Regions from separate parts of the Actinomadura sp. SCN-SB genome, predicted to be linked through region 1. Evidence: predicted binding sites of a transcription regulator. Region 1 holds the regulator's gene; the other holds the start of a gene.

Region 1 (3,411 bases):
GGCTCACCCGGTTCGGTGAGAAGGGCGAGCCCTTCGACCCGGTCGTGCACGAGGCGCTGATGCACGGCTACTCGGCCGAGGTGACCGAGACCAGCGTCACCGACGTGCTCCAGCCCGGCTACCGGATCGGCGAGCGCATCCTGCGGCCCGCCAGGGTCGCGGTGGCCGAGCCCGACCCGAACGCCGAATCCGCCGCCGGCGCGGAGGCCGCCGGGCCCGCGGCCGAGGCCGCGCCCGGTGCGGAGGCCGCGTCCGACGGTGAGCAGAACACCGATGGGCCGAAGGGCGACGCCTGACCGGCGGAGCCCCGCACGACCCGGCGCCCGTCCGGCGACCGCCGGTGAGGGCGGACCCTCGCGGTGGCCCCGCTCCCTTCCGGAGCGGGGCCGCCCGAGGTACAGATGAGCTGACGTCAGGCACGACCTGGACGTTTCACCATAAAGCAGTGGCACGAGCAGAGAGCGGGGCGCCGTGAGCACCAAGGACTACCTGGAAAAGGACTACTACAAGGTCCTCGGTGTCTCGAAGAACGCCTCACAGGACGAGATCAAGAAGTCGTACCGCAAGCTGGCCCGCAAGTACCACCCGGACGCCAACAAGGGCGACAGCGACGCCGAGGACCGTTTCAAGGAGGTGTCCGAAGCCTACGACGTCCTGTCGGACGAGAAGCGCCGCAAGGAGTACGACGCGGTCCGCGCGATGCCGCGGGGGTTCCGCGGCGGCCAGCAGGGCGGCTTCGGGTTCGACCTGGGGGACCTCTTCGGGCAGTCCGGGACCGGAGGCGCGGGCGGCGCGGGCGACCGGATCGGCGACCTGTTCGGCGGCCTGTTCGGCCGCGGCGGAGCCGGTACCCGCACGACCGGTGCCCGCAGGGGCCGCCGGGGCGCGGACGTGGAGACCGAGGTGACGCTGTCGTTCGGCCGGGCCATGAACGGCGTGACGGTGCCGCTCAAGCTGACCAGCGAGGCCGCGTGCCCGAGCTGCCGCGGCACCGGGGCCAAGACGGGCACCGTGCCGCGGGTCTGCCCGAACTGCGAGGGCACCGGGCACGAGACCCGCAACCTGGGCAGCTTCGGCTTCCAGGAGCCGTGCCGGGAGTGCCGCGGCCGCGGGCTCGTCGTGGACGACCCCTGCCCGACCTGCAACGGCAGTGGCCGCGCGACCGGCACCCGTACCATCCAGGCCCGGATCCCCGCGGGCGTCGCCGACGGCCAGAAGATCCGGCTCAAGGGCAAGGGCGCCCCGGGCGAGAACGGCGGCCCGGCCGGCGACCTGTACGTGGACATCAAGGTGAAGCCGCACCCGGTGTTCGGCCGCGACCGCGACAACCTGACGCTGACCGTCCCGGTGACGTTCCCGGAGGCGGCGCTCGGCGCCGAGATCAAGGTGCCGACGTTCCAGGGACAGCCGGTGACCCTGCGGCTGCCGGAGGGCACGCCGAACGGCCGCACGTTCCGCGTCCGCGGCCGCGGCGCGACCCGCCGCGACGGCACCAAGGGCGACCTGCTGGTGACGGTGGACGTGCAGGTGCCGCAGAAGGTCGACGACCAGACCCGCGAGGCCCTGGAGCGGCTGCGCGCGAGCGGGGCGGGGGACGACCTGCGCAGCGAGCTGCTGGCCAAGGCACGGGAGGAGTGAGGGAGTCATGAACGCTGATCCGTTCGGCGACGACACCCCGGTCTACGTGATCTCGGTGGCGGCGCAGCTGTCGGGGCTGCACCCGCAGACGCTGCGCACCTACGACCGGATGGGACTGGTGTCGCCCGGCCGCGCCGCCGGCCGTGGCCGCCGTTACTCGATGCGGGACATCGTGATGCTCCGCGAGATCCAGCGGCTCTCCCAGGAAGAGGGCATCAACCTGTCCGGCATCAAGCACATCCTGGAGCTCCAGCGCGAGAACGTCATGCTGCGCGAGCAGCTGACCAAGGCGCACGCCGCGCTGGAGGACCTGGCCAACGAGCTGGAGTCCACCCGGGCCGTGGCGGCGCGGCTGGCGCAGCAGCGCCGGCGGGGGGGCGAGGCCCCGGAGGCCGCGTCCGGCGCTCCGGGCGGCGATCTGGTGCCGATCCGCCACACCAGCGTCGTGGTGTGGCAGGAGCGGCGCGGCAAGGACTGACGGGGGAAAAGAGAATATGGACTACAAGCTGACGCAGAAGAGTCAGGAGGCGGTGTCGGTCGCGGTCCGCAGGACGGCCGCCGAGGGTCACCCGCAGGTCGAGCCGCAGCACCTCCTGGTCGCGCTGATCGGCCTGCCCGAGGGCACGGCCGTCCCGCTGCTGGAGGCGGTCGGCGCGGACTGGCAGGCGCTGCGCCGCCGGGCCGAGGAGCAGCTGTCGGCGATGCCGAAGGCGGCCGGTTCGACCCTGTCGTCCCCGCAGATGTCGCGGCAGCTGATCGTGGCGCTCAACACCGCGGCCAACCGCGCCAAGCAGTTGGAGGACGAGTACGTCTCGACCGAGCACCTGCTGGTCGGCCTGGCCGCGGACGGCGGTCCCGTCGCGGGACTGCTCAAGGAGTTCGGCGCGACCCCGCAGGCGCTGCTGGAGGCGTTCGAGCGGGTCCGCGGCCACGCCCGCGTGACCAGCGAGAACCCCGAGGACACCTACCAGGCGCTGGAGAAGTACGGCATCGACCTGACCTCCGCGGCGCGCGACGGCCGGCTCGACCCGGTGATCGGCCGTGACACCGAGATCCGGCGCGTGGTGCAGGTGCTGTCGCGGCGTACCAAGAACAACCCGGTGCTGATCGGCGAGCCCGGCGTCGGCAAGACCGCCGTGGTGGAGGGCCTGGCGCAGCGGATCGTGGCGGGCGACGTCCCCGAGTCGCTGCGCGGCAAGCGGCTGGTCGCGCTGGACCTGGGCGCGATGGTCGCGGGCGCCAAGTACCGCGGCGAGTTCGAGGAGCGGCTCAAGGCCGTCCTGAACGAGATCAAGCAGAGCGACGGGCAGATCGTCACGTTCATCGACGAGCTGCACACCGTGGTCGGCGCGGGCGCGGCCGAGGGCGCGATGGACGCGGGCAACATGCTCAAGCCGATGCTGGCCCGCGGCGAGCTCCGCATGATCGGCGCGACGACGCTGGACGAGTACCGTGAGCGGATCGAGAAGGACGCGGCCCTGGAGCGCCGGTTCCAGCAGGTGTTCGTGGGCGAGCCGACGGTCGAGGACACCATCGCGATCCTGCGCGGGCTCAAGGGCCGGTACGAGGCGCACCACAAGGTGCAGATCAACGACTCGGCGCTGGTCGCCGCCGCGACCCTGTCCGACCGGTACATCACCGCCAGGTTCCTGCCGGACAAGGCGATCGACCTGGTGGACGAGTCGGCGTCCCGGCTGCGGATGGAGATCGACTCGCGTCCCGTCGAGATCGACGAGCTGCAGCGCGCGGTGGACCGGCTCAGGATGGAGGAGC
Region 2 (3,411 bases), on a different contig from region 1:
TTCGTGGCCATGCCCATCCGCTACATCGGCGGCGACGAGACCCCGTCGGCGATCATCTCCCCGACGCACGGCACCCTCTACATCGTCTATCTGGCGGTCGCGTTCGACCTGTACCGCAAGCTGTCCTGGCCGCTGAAGCAGATGGTGCTGATGGTGACCGCGGGGCTGATCCCGTTCCTGGCGTTCTTCATCGAGCGCCGGATCGTGCGGGACGCCCGCGCCGACCTGGCCGCCAGGGCGCGGGCCGAGGTGCCCCGCGAGGCCCCGAGCGAGACCGCCGGCAACAACGCCTGAGCCAGAACGTACCCATGCCGCGGCCCGTGGGGCGGAGCGCCTCCACGGGCCGGGCGTCCAGCAGCGGTCTGTACTGCTGTGTGGGCGGCCTGGGACGGGGGTCGGGTCAGAAGTCCGGCCGCCCGGCTCTTCACGGCTCACAGGGTGTCTGGCGCCGGGCACTCACCTCGCTCTCCTTCGGTATCGACGCGGCTCTCGAGAGATCGAGCATGGTGGCCGGGGCCGGGCCGGCGGCGTGGCTCGGAGTCGCCGGCCCGGCGCGGTGGATCCCGGTGCCACGGGGGCAGGCGGCACCGGGTCTCCGGTACGGGGTGAACGGGTGGTCCAGGGTGAACGGGTCCGGCCGGGGGTCGCGGGACCGGCCGGGACGGCCGAGGACCCGAGGTGTGACCGGGCACGCGCCGCCGTCGCCGCCGGCACCAAGGCGGAAGGGGGGAGGTGCCGGCGGCGACGCGACGGGCCCGGTACGCCCTCGGCCGTCCGGACCGCGCCGGAGGGGGCCGGGGGCCGGGCGCGACGAGACAAGCCCGGACCCCGGTCGAAGGGAAGCCGATGAGCGGCGGTTCCGCCGTGCCAAGCAAGTCCCGCGCGCCACATGCGTGCCCTCCCCCCGGTTCGCCGGGTGACGAGCCCCGGGATCTCCGCCGTCCCGAGACTCCCCTTCACCCAGCGTTACGATCTCGTTGCGTTAAGTACCCAGCCTTCACGGCCGCGTAAACACCTGCCAAGGAAGAAAGGCCGAGGGTAAAACCCCGCCCCCAGCGCCCGATCACCGCCACCACAGGCCGCTCCGGGCATGATCGCTCAGAGCGAACGATGCAGAGGAAACAAATTCGAGCTTCGTTTTCTTGAGTGGATATGGCTCAACCTCGGGTTGGGCTGGACCGCTAGAGACTTTGGAGCTGAGAGCATGAGCGAGACCCTGACGCTGCCGGTCCTGCCCCTGGACGACGGGGCCGTTCTGCCCGGCATGGTGGTGCCCCTCGATCTGTCCGAGAACGAGGTCCGCGCGGCGATCGAGGCGGCCCGTGCGGTCGCCCAGACCCGAGGGCCGGGGATCAGGTCGGCGGTCAAGCCGCGCGTGCTGCTGGTGCCCAGGCTGAACGGGAACTACGCGGCCGTCGGCACGCTGGGCGTCGTGGAGCAGGAGGGGCGGCTGCCCGGCGGCGAGCCGGGCGCGGTCGTGCGCGGCGTGGCGCGGGTGCGGATCGGCACGGGGACGACCGGACCCGGCGCGGCGCTGTGGGTGGAGGGCACCAGGATCGAGGTGACCGGCCTGGACGACCCCCGCGTCGAGGAGCTGGCGAAGGAGTACAAGGGCCTGGTCAGCGCCATCCTGCAGAAGCGCGGCGCCTGGCAGGTCGTGGACGTGGTGCAGGCCATCGACGACCCCTCGACGCTGGCCGACAACGCCGGCTACGCCCCCTACCTGTCGAACGAGCAGAAGGTCGAGGTGCTGGAGACCCCCGACGTGGTCGAGCGCCTCACCCTGGTGATCGGCTGGGCGCGTGACCACCTGGCCGAGCTGGACGTGGCGGAGACCATCCGCAAGGACGTCCAGGAGGGCATGGAGAAGACCCAGCGGGAGTTCCTGCTGCGCCAGCAGCAGGAGGCCATCCGCAAGGAGCTGGCCGAGCTGAACGGCGACCCGGCCGACGAGGAGGACGACTACCGCGCCCGGATCGAGGCGGCGAACCTGCCCGAGAAGGTGCGCGAGGCGGCGCTCAAGGAGGTCGACAAGCTGGAGCGGTCGTCCGACGCGTCCCCTGAGGGCGGCTGGATCCGCACCTGGCTGGACACCGTGCTCGACATCCCGTGGAACGAGCGCACCGAGGACGCCTACGACATCGCGGGCGCCCGCGCGATCCTGGACGCCGACCACGCGGGCCTGGACGACGTGAAGGAACGCATCATCGAGTACCTGGCCGTGCGCAAGCGCAGGGCCGACCGCGGCCTGGGCGTCGTGGGCGGGCGGCGCTCCGGTGCGGTCCTGGCGCTGACCGGCCCTCCGGGGGTCGGCAAGACCTCGCTGGGCGAGTCGGTCGCGCGGGCCATGGGACGCAAGTTCGTGCGGGTCGCGCTGGGCGGCGTCCGGGACGAGGCGGAGATCCGCGGCCACCGGCGCACCTACGTCGGCGCGCTGCCGGGACGCATCGTCCGGGCCATCCGCGAGGCGGGCTCGATGAACCCGGTCGTCCTGCTGGACGAGGTCGACAAGGTCGGCGCCGACTACCGGGGCGACCCGACGGCGGCGCTGCTGGAGGTGCTGGACCCCGAGCAGAACCACACGTTCAGGGACCACTACCTGGAGGTCGAGCTCGACCTGAGCGACGTGCTGTTCCTGGCGACCGCCAACGTGGTCGAGGCGATCCCGGGGCCGCTGCTGGACCGCATGGAGCTGGTGCAGCTGGACGGCTACACCGAGCACGAGAAGGTCACCATCGCCCGCGACCACCTGCTGCCCAAGCAGCTCGACAAGGCCGGCCTGGAGGCGTCCGAGGTGAGCTTCGACGACGAGGCGCTGGCGCTGCTGGCCTCCGAGTACACCCGGGAGGCGGGCGTGCGGTCGCTGGACCGCGCGATCGCGAGGGTGCTGCGCAAGATCGCCGCGAACGTGGCGCTGGAGAAGGCGACGCTGCCCGTCTCGATCGGCGCGGCCGATCTGAAGGACTACCTGGGACGGCCGCGGTTCACCCCGGAGGTCGAGCTGAGCAGGTCCGAGCGGCGCACCGGGGTGCCGGGCGTGGCGACGGGCCTGGCGGTCACCGGCGCGGGCGGCGACGTGCTCTACATCGAGGCGTCGCTGGCCGACAAGGAGACCGGCGACACCGGCGTGACGCTGACCGGCCAGCTCGGCGACGTCATGAAGGAGTCGGCCCGGATCGCGCTCAGCTACCTGCGCTCGCGCGGCGCGGAGCTGGAGCTTCCGGTCGGCGACCTGAAGGACCGTGGCGTGCACATCCACGTGCCCGCCGGCGCGATCCCGAAGGACGGGCCGAGCGCGGGGATCACGATGACCACGGCGCTGGCCTCGCTGCTGTCGGGCCGTCCGGTGCGCCCGGACGTGGCGATGACCGGTGAGGTCTCGCTGACCGGCCGGGTGCTGCCGATCGGGGG

What was found. The regulator HspR, encoded in region 1, represses chaperone genes until heat shock. The targets are predictions, from matches to a motif close to ANTTGAGTCNNNNNGACTCAANT.
Region 2: the regulator HspR is predicted to act here: its motif matches at 1,141-1,163, upstream of lon (endopeptidase La).

What each region holds. Positions count from the first base shown of each region.
Region 1 is NZ_JBIMPP010000002.1:66,128-69,538, forward strand. Features, by position in the region: gene grpE (nucleotide exchange factor GrpE) at 1-296, shown strand, start outside; gene dnaJ (molecular chaperone DnaJ) at 472-1,638, shown strand; gene ACGWYJ_RS01575 (heat shock protein transcriptional repressor HspR) at 1,646-2,116, shown strand; gene clpB (ATP-dependent chaperone ClpB) at 2,133-3,411, shown strand, end outside.
Region 2 is NZ_JBIMPP010000008.1:54,549-57,959, forward strand. Features, by position in the region: gene ACGWYJ_RS07415 (DUF3817 domain-containing protein) at 1-294, shown strand, start outside; gene lon (endopeptidase La) at 1,205-3,411, shown strand, end outside.